Regions from separate parts of the Rhodospirillum rubrum ATCC 11170 genome, predicted to be linked through region 2. Evidence: predicted binding sites of a transcription regulator. Region 2 holds the regulator's gene; each other region holds the start of a gene.
What was found. The regulator PhoB, encoded in region 2, activates phosphate uptake and scavenging genes when phosphate is short. The targets are predictions, from matches to a motif close to TNTCATAAAACTGTCA.
Positions count from the first base shown of each region.

Region 1: the regulator PhoB is predicted to act here: its motif matches at 1,165-1,180, upstream of RRU_RS09705 (Na/Pi cotransporter family protein).
Region 3: the regulator PhoB is predicted to act here: its motif matches at 664-679, upstream of RRU_RS06735 (alkaline phosphatase).

Region 1 covers NC_007643.1:2,167,088-2,169,355, forward strand. Annotated here, with positions in the region: gene RRU_RS09695 (phosphatidylglycerophosphatase A family protein) at 1-513, shown strand, start outside; gene RRU_RS09700 (CinA family protein) at 530-1,141, shown strand; gene RRU_RS09705 (Na/Pi cotransporter family protein) at 1,334-2,268, shown strand, end outside.
Region 2 covers NC_007643.1:715,518-717,785, reverse strand. Annotated here, with positions in the region: gene RRU_RS03155 (YeiH family protein) at 1-396, opposite strand, end outside; gene RRU_RS03150 (hypothetical protein) at 508-687, opposite strand; gene phoB (phosphate regulon transcriptional regulator PhoB) at 701-1,402, opposite strand; gene phoU (phosphate signaling complex protein PhoU) at 1,399-2,130, opposite strand; gene pstB (phosphate ABC transporter ATP-binding protein PstB) at 2,196-2,268, opposite strand, start outside.
Region 3 covers NC_007643.1:1,521,304-1,523,571, forward strand. Annotated here, with positions in the region: gene moaA (GTP 3',8-cyclase MoaA) at 1-462, shown strand, start outside; gene RRU_RS06735 (alkaline phosphatase) at 804-2,268, shown strand, end outside.

The DNA.
Region 1 (2,268 bases), 1.5 Mb from region 2:
ACCGTTTCCATCCTTCAGGCCAAGGGCGACGCGCCACCGGCCGCCGCCACCGCCGCCGTCGGTTGGCCCCTTTTGGCGCTGACCACCTGGTTCGGCTCGGGGTTGATCCCCCTGGCCCCGGGCACGATGGGCAGCATCGCCGCCCTGCCCTTCGCCTGGGCGATCGCCTGGACCTGGGGTCCCTGGGCCCTGGCCCCGGCCGCCGCCCTCGTCTTCGTCATCGGCACCCTGGCCGCCGAGGCCCATGTCCGCCGGTCGGGCGAAAAGGATCCCCAGCGCATCGTCATCGACGAGGTGGCCGGGCAATGGTTGACCCTGGCCGTCGCCCCCCTCGATCCGCTCGCTTACGGGGTTGGCTTGGTGCTGTTCCGAATTTGCGATATCACCAAGCCCTGGCCGGCCTGCTGGGCCGACCGCAGCGTTCCCGGCGGCTTTGGCATCATGCTTGATGATGGGTTCGCCGCCGTCTATTCCACTTGTATGATGGCGCTTTACGTCCATTATTTTATGTGACCGATAAGGATTTGATATGACCGCCCCCTTCCCCAAGGATCTGGTTTTGCATGCCGAACAGGTCCTCGCGGCGCTGCGTGCCAAGGGCTTCATGCTGGCGGCCGCGGAATCGTGCACCGGCGGCCTGATCACCGCGGCCCTGACCACCGTCGCCGGCTCCAGCGCCGGCGTCGATCGCGGCTTCGTGACCTATTCCAACGAGGCCAAGACCCAGATGCTGGGCGTTCCCGAGGACATGCTGGCCGCCCATGGCGCCGTCAGCGCCGAGGTCGCCCAGGCGATGGCCGAAGGGGCTTTGAATAATTCCCAGGCGGCGATCGCCATTTCGGTCACCGGCATCGCCGGACCCGAGGGCGGCTCGCCCGACAAGCCGGTCGGGCTGGTCTTCATGGCCTGCGCCCTGGCCGACGGGCCGGTGGTGGTGCGCCGCCACATCTTCGCCGGCAACCGCAACGATATCCGCCACGCCACGGTTAATGGCGCCTTCGACATGATCTTGCGCACCCTGGAAGACGAGGCCGCCCAATCCGCGCCCGGCTCCGCCTATGATCCCGAGCCCGGCAAAAGCCGCAAAATCGAAGACGACGAGGCGTCCGAGCCCGCGTCCCCGGCCCCCGAAAAGCCCTGAAATTCCCCGTCCGAGACGACTTATTACAGTTTTGTTGCAGTCGCTCCTTGAATGCGGCGACTGCCCTTTGCCATATAAAGCGCACGACGTGCCCCTAACCCCTTCCAGGGGATACACGCCCGTTCCGCTCGGCGAAGGGTCGCCTTGATCCTCTCGTCCGCTCCCGGCCCCCCGCCGGACGGAGGCGCTGCGATGACCGCGACCCAGACCCTGATCACCCTGCTCGGCGAGATCGCTTTCCTGCTGTGGGGGATCCACATGGTCCACGGCGGGGTGATACGGGCCTTTGGCACCCGTCTGCAAGCCGCCCTGGCCGCCAGCCTGCGCACCCGGTTTCATGCGCTGATCGCCGGGGTCGTCGTCACCACCGTTTTGCAAAGCAGCACCGCCACCGCCTTGATGGCGACGGCCTTCGCCGCCGAAGGGACGGTCACGCTGGTGAGCGCCCTGGCGGTGATGCTGGGCGCCAATATCGGCACCACCCTGATCGTTCAGGTGCTGTCCTTCGACATCACCCTGGTCTTTCCCGTGTTGATCCTGGTGGGATATCTGCTGGCCAAACGCGCCGGCCCCGGCCGGGCCGGTCCCATCGGCCAGATCATCCTGGGGCTCGGCTTCATGTTGCTCGCCCTTCACCTGCTGATCGAAACCATGGCGCCGATCGAAAGCGCGCCCTTGCTTGGCGAGCTTCTGGCGGCGATCACCGCCGACCCGCTGGTTATCGCCCTGCTTGCCGCGCTGTTCACCTGGGCGGCCCATTCCAGCGTGGCGGCGATGATCTTCATCATGACCCTGGGCGACACCGGGGCCATTAGCGGCGAAACCACCCTGGCGATGGTGCTGGGCGCCAATCTGGGCAGCGCCGTCAATCCGCTTTTGGAAAGCGCCCGGGGTGATCGGGCGAGCCGACGGCTTCCTTTGGGCAATATGATCAACCGTCTGGTCGGATGCGCCCTGGCCTTCCCCTTCCTCGGTCCGCTGAGCCGGGCGATGGCCGACCTCGATCCGGGGATGGACCGCATGGCGGTGAATTTCCATACCTTGTTCAACGTGGGTCTCGCCTTGCTGTTTTTGGCGCCACTGCCCCTTCTCGCCCGGCTGCTCGAACGGATGGTGCCCCCCCGTCC
Region 2 (2,268 bases):
ACCGATCAGCCGCCCCAAAGCCTTGGTCAGCAAAAAGGTCAGAAGCAGGGTCAGGGCGACCACCGCCATCCCCGGGGCGCCCAACGCCCGCAGGTGATCAAAGGTGATCTGCAGCCCCAAAAGAACCACGGCCAGCCGAAGCAGGCGCCGCGACGCCACGCGCAGCCCCGGTTTGGCCCGCAGCGGCATCGCCCACAGGCTATTGACCGCCATGCCCAGGATGATCGACACGATCAGCGGGCTGATCCTGTCGAGCCCCGGCAGGCGATGGAGCAAAAACCCGCTCCCGGCCACGGCAAAGGCCAAGCCAAGGCCGGGAAGGGCGGCGAACATCCCCGCGATGACTCCGGCGGGGGGAACGGGCAAAACGGCGGCGGTGGAACGGAAACGCATCATCGGACCTTCTCCGGGGGGAACGGAGCGCGATCCTTGATCACTCTGACCAATCAGTCCAACAAATGGATCTGATAACTTCGATCACTGGAAGTTATCGATTCCTTTTTAAGCTCAGGCTTCGTCGGGGCGCGGTGCCAGGGGGCGGGCGGCGGCGGTCTCGGCGGCCAGAACGGCCGGGCCATGGGCGGTGCCGCGCTTCACGCGCGGCGCCTTGACGGGACCGGCCACGGCCTGGACCGCCTCCAGGGTTGCCAGATCGGGGCTGCTCCACAAGACGGTGACATGGGACATGGCGCGGACCCTCCTATTGGGAGAAGACGGGGTTGGTATCAAGCGCGTAGCCGGCGGCACGGACGGTGCGGATCAGATCGGTGCTGGCCTCGCCGTTGAGCGCCTTGCGCAGACGGCGGATATGAACATCAACGGTGCGGGGTTCGACGTAGATGTCGGGTCCCCAAACGGCGTTCAGCAGTTCTTCGCGGGAAAACACCGCGCCCGGGTTCTGCATCAGGAACTGCAGCAGACGGAACTCCGTCGGCCCGAGGTGGATATAGCGTCCCCCCCGGGTCACCCGATGGGCGCCCAGATCCATCACCACATCGGAATAGCTCAGCGTGCCCTTGGCGCTGGTCGGCTGGGCGCGGCGCAGCAGCGCTTTGACCCGGGCCAGCAGTTCGGGCATGGAAAACGGCTTGGACATATAGTCGTCGGCCCCGGTATTGAGGCCGCGAATGCGGTCACTTTCCTCGCCGCGCGCCGTCAGCATCAAAATCGGCAGATCGCGGGTGCGCGGCTTGCGCCGCAGCTGGCGGCAGACCTCGATCCCCGACAGCGACGGCAGCATCCAGTCAAGGATCACCACATCGGGCTGATCCTCGGCGACCAGGGTCATGGCTTCCTCGCCATCCATCGCCTCGGACACCCGGTAACCCTCTTTCTCAAGGTTATAGCGCAGCAAGGTCACCAGCGAGACTTCGTCTTCAACGATCAGCACATGGGATTTCATCGGTTCAGCTCTTGAATGTCATCAAGGGTGTCCCCGAACTCGCCCTGACCGCTTCCTTTGGGGCGGGCGGCGCGTAGCGGATTTCCCGAAACCAGGTAATGCACGGTCTCGGCGATATTGGTGGCGTGATCGCCGATCCGTTCGATGTTCTTGGCGATGAACATCAGGTGGGTACAAGCGGTGATGGTGCGCGGATCCTCCATCATGTAGGTGACGAGTTCGCGAAACAGCGAGGTGTAAAGCTCGTCGACCTCGTCATCGCGCGACCAGGCCATCACCGCCTTGTCGAGATCGCGCTCGACATAGGCGTCAAGCGTATCCTTGACCATGTCCTGGACCAGACGGGCCATGGTCGGAATGGTCGTGACCGGTTTGACCGGCGCCAGTTGGTTCAGCACAAGGGTGCGCTTCCCAACGTTCGAGGCGTAATCGCCGATCCGCTCCAGATCGCTGGAGATCTTCAAGGCGCCGACGATGCCGCGCAGATCGTCGGCCATCGGCTGGCGCAGGGCCAGCATGCGGATGGCGAAATCATTGATCTCCTGTTCGATGGCGTCGATGCGGCCATCGCCGGAAACCACCCGCCCGGCGAGATCGCTATCGCGCCGGACCAGGGCCTGAACCGCATTGGCAAGCTGGGCTTCGGCCAGCCCGCCCATGCGCAGCACGGTCTTGACGAGTGTTTTGAGTTCTTCGTCGAAGGACCGGACGGTGTGCTCGGTCGACATCCGTATTTCTCCTACCGGCCACCGAAAACAACCCGCTCCCCGGCAAGGGAGGGGCCGGCGGGGGATCAGCCGAAGCGGCCGGTGATATAACCCTGGGTCAAATTGTGCTGGGGATTGGTGAAAATCGTCTCCGTATCA
Region 3 (2,268 bases), 810 kb from region 2:
CACGGCAACGGCTTTGATATCACCTTCATCGAACTAATGCCGGTGGGCGACGGCGAAAGCCGCAAGGAGTTCGGCTTCCTGCCCCTTGAGAGCGTGCGCGCGGCCCTGGCGGCGCGCTGGACCCTGCTGGCCGACGACCATTGCTCGGGCGGTCCGGCGCGCTATCTGCGGGTGGCCGAAACCGGGCGGCGCGTCGGCTTCATCACGGCGATGAGCGCCGAGTTCTGCGGCTCGTGCAACCGGGTGCGCGTCGATTGCCGGGGGCGTTTGCACACCTGCCTGGGACGGAGCGGCCACCACGGCCTGAAGGCCGCCCTTGATCAGGGACCCGAGGCCCTGCGCGCCGCCATCTTGGGCGCCATCACCGCCAAGCCGCGCGCCCACGCCTTCCAAGAGGCCGCCTCGCCAACCCCGACCCCGGGGGCCTTGCCCGAGCGCACGATGAACGCCACCGGCGGCTAAAGCGGTTGGCTTGGGGCTTGCGCTTTTTTGGTCGCTTGCTCAAAAACGCCCGCGTATCCCGGAAAGGGATCGCGGGCGTTGTCGTGATCATTTGATGACGAATAGAAGAAGTTTTCGTTACAAAGCGGGTCTTGTAAGAGATAATGGTAAGTAAGGTATCGATAAAAAACTGTTATGTTATATAATAACGCAATTAAAGCTTGACATATTTAAGACACGTCATTCGTTTCTTGACCGTCGTGGGGTATTGGTTTTACTCCCAGCGCCAAGGGAACCGGAATGATCTGTACGAATTTTTCCGCGATCCCGTCAGAGCCCCTTTTGCTCCCGAGGAGATCTCCATGCGGACCCTTTGCGCGACCTTGATGCTCACCACCTGCCTGGGCACCGCCGCCCAGGCCGCCACCGTCTATCCGCTCGATCGGGCGACGATCCTCGCCGGCTCGCCCTTCGATCTGAAAGTCGAGTTCGACGGGGCCGTCAAAGCCGCCGACGTGACGGTGACCATCAATGGTCAGCCCGCCGCCAAGGTGTTGGGCAAGGACGTTCAGTTCGTCGAAAAGGAAGCGGGCACCGAGGCCTCGGCCGTACTGATCCGCGCCGCCACCCTGGCCAAGCCGGGCTCCTATACCCTGACCGCCAGCGCCGGGGCGGACACCAAAAGCGTCACCTGGGATGTTTACGGCACGCCGGCGACGGCCAAGGCCAAGAACGTCATCTTCTTCCTGGGCGACGGCCTGTCGGTGGCCCACCGCACCGGCGCCCGCCTGATGTCCAAGGGCATGACCGAGGGCAAGGCCAACGGCCGCCTGAACATGGACGACCTCGACCATATGGCCTTCATCGGCACCTCGGCGACCAATGCCGTCGCCACCGATAGCGCCAATACCATGTCGGCCTATATGACCGGCCACAAGACGGCGGTGAACGCCCTTGGCGTCTATGCCGACCGCACCGAGGACAGCCTGGACGATCCCCGCGTCGAGACCATTGCCGAGGCCCTGCGCCGCACCACCACGAAGTCGATCGGCGTCGTGGCGATGTCCGAGCTTGAAGACGCCACCCCGGCCGCCGTTTTCGCCCATACCCGCAAGCGGGCCGATAAGGCCAAGATCACCGAGATGATCTTCGATCTGAAACCCGACGTGCTGCTCGGCGGCGGCTCGGCCTTCTTCCTGCCCAAAAGCGTCCCCGGTTCCAAGCGCAAGGACGACAAGGACTATGTCGCCGCGTTCAAGGACGCGGGCTATACCGTGGCGACCTCGGCCAGCGAACTGGAAGCCGCCAAGGGCACCAATAGCGGCAAGATCCTGGGCCTTTTCCACACCGGCAATATGGATACCTATCTCGATCGCGTGCAGTTGAAGAAGGGCACCGTCGGCAAGTTCCCCGACCAGCCCGGTCTGGTCGAGATGACCACCGTCGCCCTGGGCCAGCTTGCCAAGAACCCGGACGGCTTCTTCCTGATGGTCGAAGGCTCGTCGATCGACAAGATGGCCCATCCGATGGATTGGGAACGCTCGATGGTCGAGACCATCGAATTCGATCAGGCGATCGGCGTCGCCCGCGAGTTCGTCAAAACCCATCCCGATACGCTGATCGTCGTCACCGGCGACCATACCCACGGCGTGTCGATCATCGGCACCATCGACGATAACAAGCCCGGTGCCGAGATGCGCGACAAGGTCGGCACCTATGCCGATGCCGGTTTCCCCAATTACACCGACGAAAACAAGGACGGCTATCCCGACCGCGTCGATGTCTCGCGCCGTCTGGCGATCTTCTCGAGCAATTTCCCCGATTACT